DNA from 2 places in the Bradyrhizobium sp. Unk1 genome. Region 2 is predicted to be linked to the other one. Evidence: riboswitches for the same ligand, from Rfam matches in the RefSeq annotation. Region 2 holds a riboswitch; the other holds the start of a gene.
The links. A riboswitch is a leader RNA that binds a small molecule or an ion and turns the genes downstream of it on or off. The one in region 2 is predicted to bind glycine.
Positions count from the first base shown of each region.

Region 1 (3,409 bases), on a different contig from region 2:
GGGCTGTTCTCGTCATCTCACGCCGTGTGGGCCTTGTAGGCGGCTTCATCCATGAGGCCGCCGAGCTCGCTCTTGTCGGCCATCTTGATCTTGAAGAACCACGCTTTGCCTTGCGCATCCGAGTTCACCAGCGCCGGCTCGGCGGCGAGCGCGTCGTTGGTCTCGAGCACTTCGCCGGTGACAGGCGCGTAGACGTCGGAGGCGGCCTTCACCGATTCCACGACGGCGGCGGCTTCCGCCTTCTTCAGGCTGCGGCCGACCTTCGGCAGCTCGACGAATACGACGTCGCCGAGCTGCGACTGCGCGTAATCGGTGATCCCGACGGTGGCGACATCGCCGTCGATGGCCAGCCATTCATGGTCGGAGGTGTACAGCGTCGTGGTCATTTTCTTAAGTCCTCAGCGTTTGTAGGTGTTTTTCACGAAAGGCATGGCGGCGACCGTGAGCGGCAGCCGCTGGCCGCGCACCTCGGCGAAGAGTTTTGTATCGAGCACGCTCGATGCGGTGGGCACATAGCCCATCGCGACCGGCGCGCTCAGGCTCGGGCCGAAACCGCCCGAGGTGACCTTTCCGATCGGCTCGCCGCCCGCAGCATCGGCAAACAGCAGCGCGCCTTCACGCACCGGCGCGCGGCCTTCCGCGCGCAGGCCGACGCGGCGGCGGCTCGCGCCGTTATCGAAATGAGCCAGGATCTTTTCGGCGCCGGGGAAGCCACCGGCGCGGGCGCCGCCGCTGCGGCGGCTCTTCTGCACCGACCATTCCAGCGCGGCCTCGACCGGCGTGGTCGCGGTGTCGATGTCGTGGCCGTAGAGGCAGAGCCCGGCTTCCAGCCGCAGGCTGTCGCGGGCCCCTAAGCCGATCGGCATCACATCGGGATTGTCCAGCAGCGTTTTTGCGAGGCGCTCGGCATCGGCCGCGGGGACCGAAATCTCGAACCCGTCCTCGCCGGTGTAGCCGGAGCGCGAGACGAAGCAGTCGAGGCCGGCGACCTTGTGTGGACCGGCATCCATGAACTTCATGGCGGGGGCCTCTGCACACAATTTCGCCAGCACCCCTTCCGCCTTCGGGCCCTGCAGCGCGATCAGGGCGCGGTCTTGAAGGTGCTCGATGATGCAGTCGCCCGAGAGATGCGCGCGCAGATGCGCCTCGTCCTCGGCCTTGCAGGCGGCGTTGACGACCAGGAACAGGTGATCGCCGAAATTGGCGACCATCAGATCGTCGAGAATCCCGCCATCCGGATTGGTGAACTGGGCATAGCGCTGCCGTCCCGGGGCGATCGCCACGATATCCTGTGGCACCAGCCGTTCCAGCGCGCGGGCGGCGTCCTCGACGTTGCCGGATTTCGGCCGAAGCGCGAGCTGGCCCATGTGGGAGACGTCGAACAGGCCGGCGGAGGAACGGGTATGGAGGTGCTCTTTCAGGACGCCCGCGGGATACTGCACGGGCATGTCATAGCCCGCGAACGGCACCATCTTGCCGCCGAGGGAGACATGAAGCCCGTGGAGGGGCGTATTTTTCAGGGAATCTTGGTCGTCGCGCGCAAGCATCACGGGGCCCTCGGTGGTTCCCCGGGGACGATTCCCCGAGCTAACCAGTCGAAGCCCCATCTGTCGCTGTGCCTGAGAGTATTATCCCGTCGGCGGACGCAGTCCGGGCCTTAAGCCCGTCGGCGCCTCTTTCCAGATGTCGTCAAAGCCACGCGGTCCTTTTGCCTGAGAGTTTCCGGGGCGGTTGCTCCTTCGGCGCCGGCACCAAAGCCGGTCTCTCCCGACGTGGCCGTACGATACAGATGGGTAGAGACCACAGGCCGGCCAAGCCTGTCAACGCGCACTTGGCGGCTTTCAACGGGATTGCAACGGAATTGCGCGCCTGCGGCAACTCACTGATCTCCTTGCACAGTTTCTGGACAGCGCAGCTGGCCTTGTCTAAAAGCGCTTTGACCCGCAGATATCAGCCCAAATGCCAGGTTTGGATGGCGTATCGCGGGTCCAAGCACACCCGATTGGATGAACATGAGCGGCGTCAACGAGATCAGGTCGACCTTTCTGAACTTCTTTGCCGAGAACGGCCACGAGATCGTGTCGTCCTCGCCATTGGTGCCGCGCAACGATCCCACGTTGATGTTCACCAATGCCGGCATGGTGCAGTTCAAGAACGTCTTCACCGGCGTCGAGAAGCGGCCCTATCAGCGCGCCACCACGTCGCAGAAATGCGTGCGCGCCGGCGGCAAGCACAACGACCTCGACAATGTCGGCTACACCGCGCGCCATCTCACCTTCTTCGAGATGCTCGGCAATTTCTCGTTCGGCGACTATTTCAAGGAGCGCGCGATCGAGCTGGCCTGGACCCTGATCACGCGGGAGTTCGGGCTCAAGAAGGACAAGCTGCTCGTCACCGTCTACCACACTGACGACGAGGCGGCCGGCCTGTGGAAGAAGATCGCCGGCTTCTCCGACGACCGCATCATCCGTATCCCGACCTCGGACAATTTCTGGGCGATGGGCGACACCGGGCCGTGCGGCCCGTGCTCCGAGATCTTCATTGACCGCGGCGACCATATCTGGGGCGGACCTCCGGGCTCGCCGGAAGAGGACGGCGACCGCTTTCTCGAATTCTGGAACCTGGTGTTCATGCAGTACGAGCAGGTGACGAAGGAGGAGCGCGTGGACCTGCCGCGTCCCTCGATCGACACCGGCATGGGCCTCGAGCGCATGGCCTGCATCATGCAGGGCGTCGACAGCGTGTTCGAGACCGACCTGTTCCGCCATCTGATCGACGCGACCGCGTCCGCGCTCGGCAGCGGGCCGAACGAGCAGACCGTCGCCTCGTTCCGTGTCATCGCCGACCATCTGCGTTCCTCGGCCTTCCTGGTCGCGGATGGCGTGCTGCCGTCGAACGAGGGCCGTGGCTACGTGCTGCGCCGGATCATGCGCCGCGCGATGCGCCATGCGCAGCTGCTGGGTGCGAAAGAGCCGCTGATGCATCGCCTGGTCTGGGCGCTGGTCCGCGAGATGGGCCAGGCTTATCCCGACCTGATGCGCGCGGAGAACCTGATCGAGGAAACGCTGCGGCTGGAAGAGACCCGCTTCCGCAAGACGCTGGTGCGCGGCCTTGCCATCCTCGACGAGAAGAGCGCGTCCCTGAAAAAGGGCGACATGTTCGACGGCGACGTCGCCTTCACGCTGTATGACACCTACGGCTTCCCGCTCGACCTGACCCAGGACGCGCTGAAGTCGCGCGGCATCGGCGTGGATCAGGCCTCGTTCACCGACGCGATGGAGCGCCAGAAGGCCAAGGCGCGCGAGTCCTGGAAGGGTTCTGGCGAGGCGGCCTCCGAGGCGATCTGGTTCCCACTGCGCGAGAAGCTCGGGGCCACGGAATTTTTGGGTTACGAGACCGAGAGCGCTGA
Region 1 covers NZ_JCAMOP010000042.1:8,471-11,879, forward strand. Annotated here, with positions in the region: gene gcvH (glycine cleavage system protein GcvH) at 18-386, opposite strand; gene gcvT (glycine cleavage system aminomethyltransferase GcvT) at 399-1,547, opposite strand; glycine riboswitch at 1,692-1,780, opposite strand; gene alaS (alanine--tRNA ligase) at 2,013-3,409, shown strand, end outside.
Region 1: another riboswitch for glycine. It lies ahead of gcvT (glycine cleavage system aminomethyltransferase GcvT); the one in region 2 lies ahead of AC5ZFO_RS21495 (D-amino acid dehydrogenase).

Region 2 (3,409 bases):
GACGATCACCGCGAGGATGATTGTCGAGAGCGCAATCGAGATCGACGGCTCGACGCGCTGGCTGATCATCTTCATGACTGGCAAATTGGAGATCAGCGACGTCCCGAGATCGCCGTGCAGCAGCTTATTCATCCAGGTGATGAACTGCACGATCAGCGGCTCGTTGAGGCCGAGCGAGTCGCGGATGCGTTCCAGCCGTTCCGGCGTCGCGTTATCGCCGGCGAGAATTGCGGCGGGATCGCCCGGCGTCAGCCGCAGCAGCAGGAAGACGAACAGCGCGACGACGCCCATCACGGGCACCGCGGCCAGAACGCGGCGAATGAGATAACCTAGCATGCACCTATCTCCGGCTGCGGAACTTGTGGGGCCCGGAGGCCCCCGTGGAATCGGTTCTTTCTATCATGCACGCCTGTCACTCGGGCTGGAAAGCCGGCCGGAGAAGCCGACGTTTCGGGGCAAATTGTGTGCCAAGGGCAGGGCGGTCGCAAGAGGCCGCCGAGCCTCCGATATCGACCACTCAGGATGCATGGCGGAACTCGCGCTCAACCCTGAGTGACGGTGCGGCCGGCGGTGCGTTGAGCCCGCGCCAGCCGTCGATGGTTCCGGCAATCATCTGCGCGGTCGCGGCCGACAAGGTCCAGCCGAGATGGCCGTGGCCGCTGTTGAAGAACACGCCCGGCATCCGTCCTGCCCGCACCACCGGCATCATGTTCGGCATCATCGGCCGCAGCCCGGCCCAGGGCACGACCCTGGACGTTTCGACGGCGGGGAAATTGTTGCGCACCCAGTCGACCAGCGGCTGCACCCGGTCGGCGCGGATGTCGCGGTTGAAGTCGTTGAATTCGGCGGTGCCTGCGACGCGGAAGCGATCGGCGCCGAGCCGGCTGGTGACGATCTTGGCGGCTTCGTCGAGCAGGCTGACGGTCGGCGTCGCATTGCGGCTCGCCGCAGTGTCGAGCTGCACGGTGATCGAATAGCCCTTCACCGGATAGACGTTGACGCGCTCGTCGAGGAGGGCGGCGAAGTGACGGCTGGCCACACCGGCGCAGACCACGACACCGTCCACCTTCAGCATGCCGCGCGCGGACGCGACAGCGTCGGTTGCGGAAAGATCAGCCCAGCCGATGACAAAGCCGCCACCTGCCTGGGCAATGGAATCGATGTTGGCTTCGTGGATAAAGGTCGCGCCGCGCCGCTTGCAGGCTTCCGCAAGTCCGCGCGTGAATTTGTGGATATCGCCGGTCGCATCCGACGGCGTGTAGAAGCCGCCATAATAGTCCTTGCGCAGCGTCGGCTCGATGGCGCGGATCTCCTCCGGTGTCACCGGACGGCGATCGAGCCCGCCTTCCTTCAGCAGCGCGTTGACCTGCAGACCGGATTCAAAACCTTTCTTGTCGTGACAGATGTGCAGGATGCCGCGGCGTTCGAGATCGAAGTCGATGCCTTCGCGCTCCGCGATCTCGAACAGATGCTTGCGGGCTTCGATCGCGAGCCGTGTGGTCTGAACCGTGTTGGCGCGGTAGTTGCCGATATTGGCGACGAACGCGCTCATCCACGAATATTTGTGCCAGTTCGGCCGCGGGTTCATCAGCAGCGGCGCATCGCGCCGGAACATCCAGCGCAGACCCTTCAGGATCGTTGCGGTGCTATTCCACACCTCGGCATTGCTGGCGGAGAGCTGTCCGCCATTGGCGAAGGAGGTCTCCATCGCGGCGTAGCGGTGCTTGTCGAGCACCGTCACCTTGTATCCGCGTTCGAGCAGGGCATGGGCGGTCGTTACGCCGGTGATGCCGGCGCCGATGATGGCGATATGGGTCATGATAGTTCGGGGCTCCCGTGAGTTAGGATAGGCTAACCGCCGGCCAAAGGCCGTTGGCGGCGCCCCATCTGTCACGGTTACCTGAGAGCTTGATCCGTTGCGGACCCTGTGAGGTCAGCTCCGGACTATCCCCTTCGGTGGACGTCACGATCCCAAGATCGTGCCATCTCTCTCCAGATCGTCCTGACGATACGGTCCTTTTGCCTGAGAGTTTCCGGGGCGGTTGCTCCGTCGGCGCCGCAACGAAAGCTTGAACTCTCGTCGCGATCTCTCCCGCATCGTCGCGTGGACAATCGAGCAGTACGATGCGCCTCATTTTTAGACAAGGCTAAATTTCAACCGCGACTGCCAACGCATTGTGCAGTGCGAAGTTGATTCAATTACTCCAGCGTCGCCAGCAAACCGGCCATCAGGCGGCCGCGCTCGACCAGGCTGTCGACCTCGATGAATTCTTCCAGCGTGTGACCGTTGCCGCCGCGCACGCCGAGGCCGTCGAGCGTCGGGATGCCCATCGCGCCGGTAAAGTTGCCGTCGGAGCCGCCGCCGGAGCTCGCATGCGGCAGCTCAGTGCCGAGCGATTTGGCGATGTCGCGCGCCTTCTCATAAAGCGCCATGGTGCCGGCATCCGGCTCCCAAACCGGCCGTGTCACGCCGCGCGTCACCTTGAACGTGACATCATTGGTCGTGCCCGACAGCGCCAGCATCCGCTCGACGCCGCGGTCGAGATCGGCCTGGCGCTTGGCCATGGACAGCGCCTCGCCGGTGGCGGTCGTGGCAACGCAATTGACCCATTGTCCGCCATGTACGACGCCGACCGAGAAGGTGCAGTCCTCCGTCGTCATCGCGTCGATGGCGAGGATCTGCCGCGCCATCTCGCGGATCGCCGAGCGTCCGGCCGACAATGTCGCGCCGGCATGGCTCGGCCGGCCCGTCGCTTCCAGATTGAAACGCGCGATGGCATAACGTCCGGTGGTGACGCCGTTGTCGGCGCGGCCCGGTTCGGGCACCAGCACATATTTGTTGCGCGCGGCTTCCGCCTCGATGATGTCTCGCGTCGAGGGCGTGCCGACTTCCTCGTCGGGCGTAAACAGCACGGTGATCGGCAGCGGCGTGGTGAAGGAAGCGCGTGCCAGCTGCCGGATCGCTTCCAGCGAGAGATAGTTGCCGCCCTTCATGTCGTAGATGCCGGGGCCGTAGCACTTGTTGCCCTCGCGCCGCCATTTCAGCTTCTCGATGGTGCCGACCGGGTGGACGGTATCCATGTGGCCGGCGATCAGGATGCCCGGCTCGCCCTGTTTCGGATGCGGGAAGCGCGCGCGGATCACGCCGCCAAAGCCCTGTCGGCCGCCGATGCGTTCGATCGTCGCACCCATGATCGCCATATCCCGCGCTGCGATATCCAGCATGCGGTTGACGGTACCCGCATCCCAGGTCGGGCTCTCGCATTCCACCCAGGCGCGCAGGCCCTGGAGCATCGCCTCGGAATCGAAGGGAAGATTGGCTGGATTCATCTTAATGTCTCTCAAGCTTCGAAAGATGGAACGCGCATTGCATTGGCGCGGACAGGACTGGCGGAAAGCGTTGTAGAGC
Region 2 covers NZ_JCAMOP010000016.1:40,730-44,138, forward strand. Annotated here, with positions in the region: gene AC5ZFO_RS21490 (ABC transporter permease) at 1-336, opposite strand, end outside; gene AC5ZFO_RS21495 (D-amino acid dehydrogenase) at 518-1,819, opposite strand; glycine riboswitch at 1,886-1,998, opposite strand; glycine riboswitch at 2,002-2,105, opposite strand; gene AC5ZFO_RS21500 (M20/M25/M40 family metallo-hydrolase) at 2,200-3,330, opposite strand.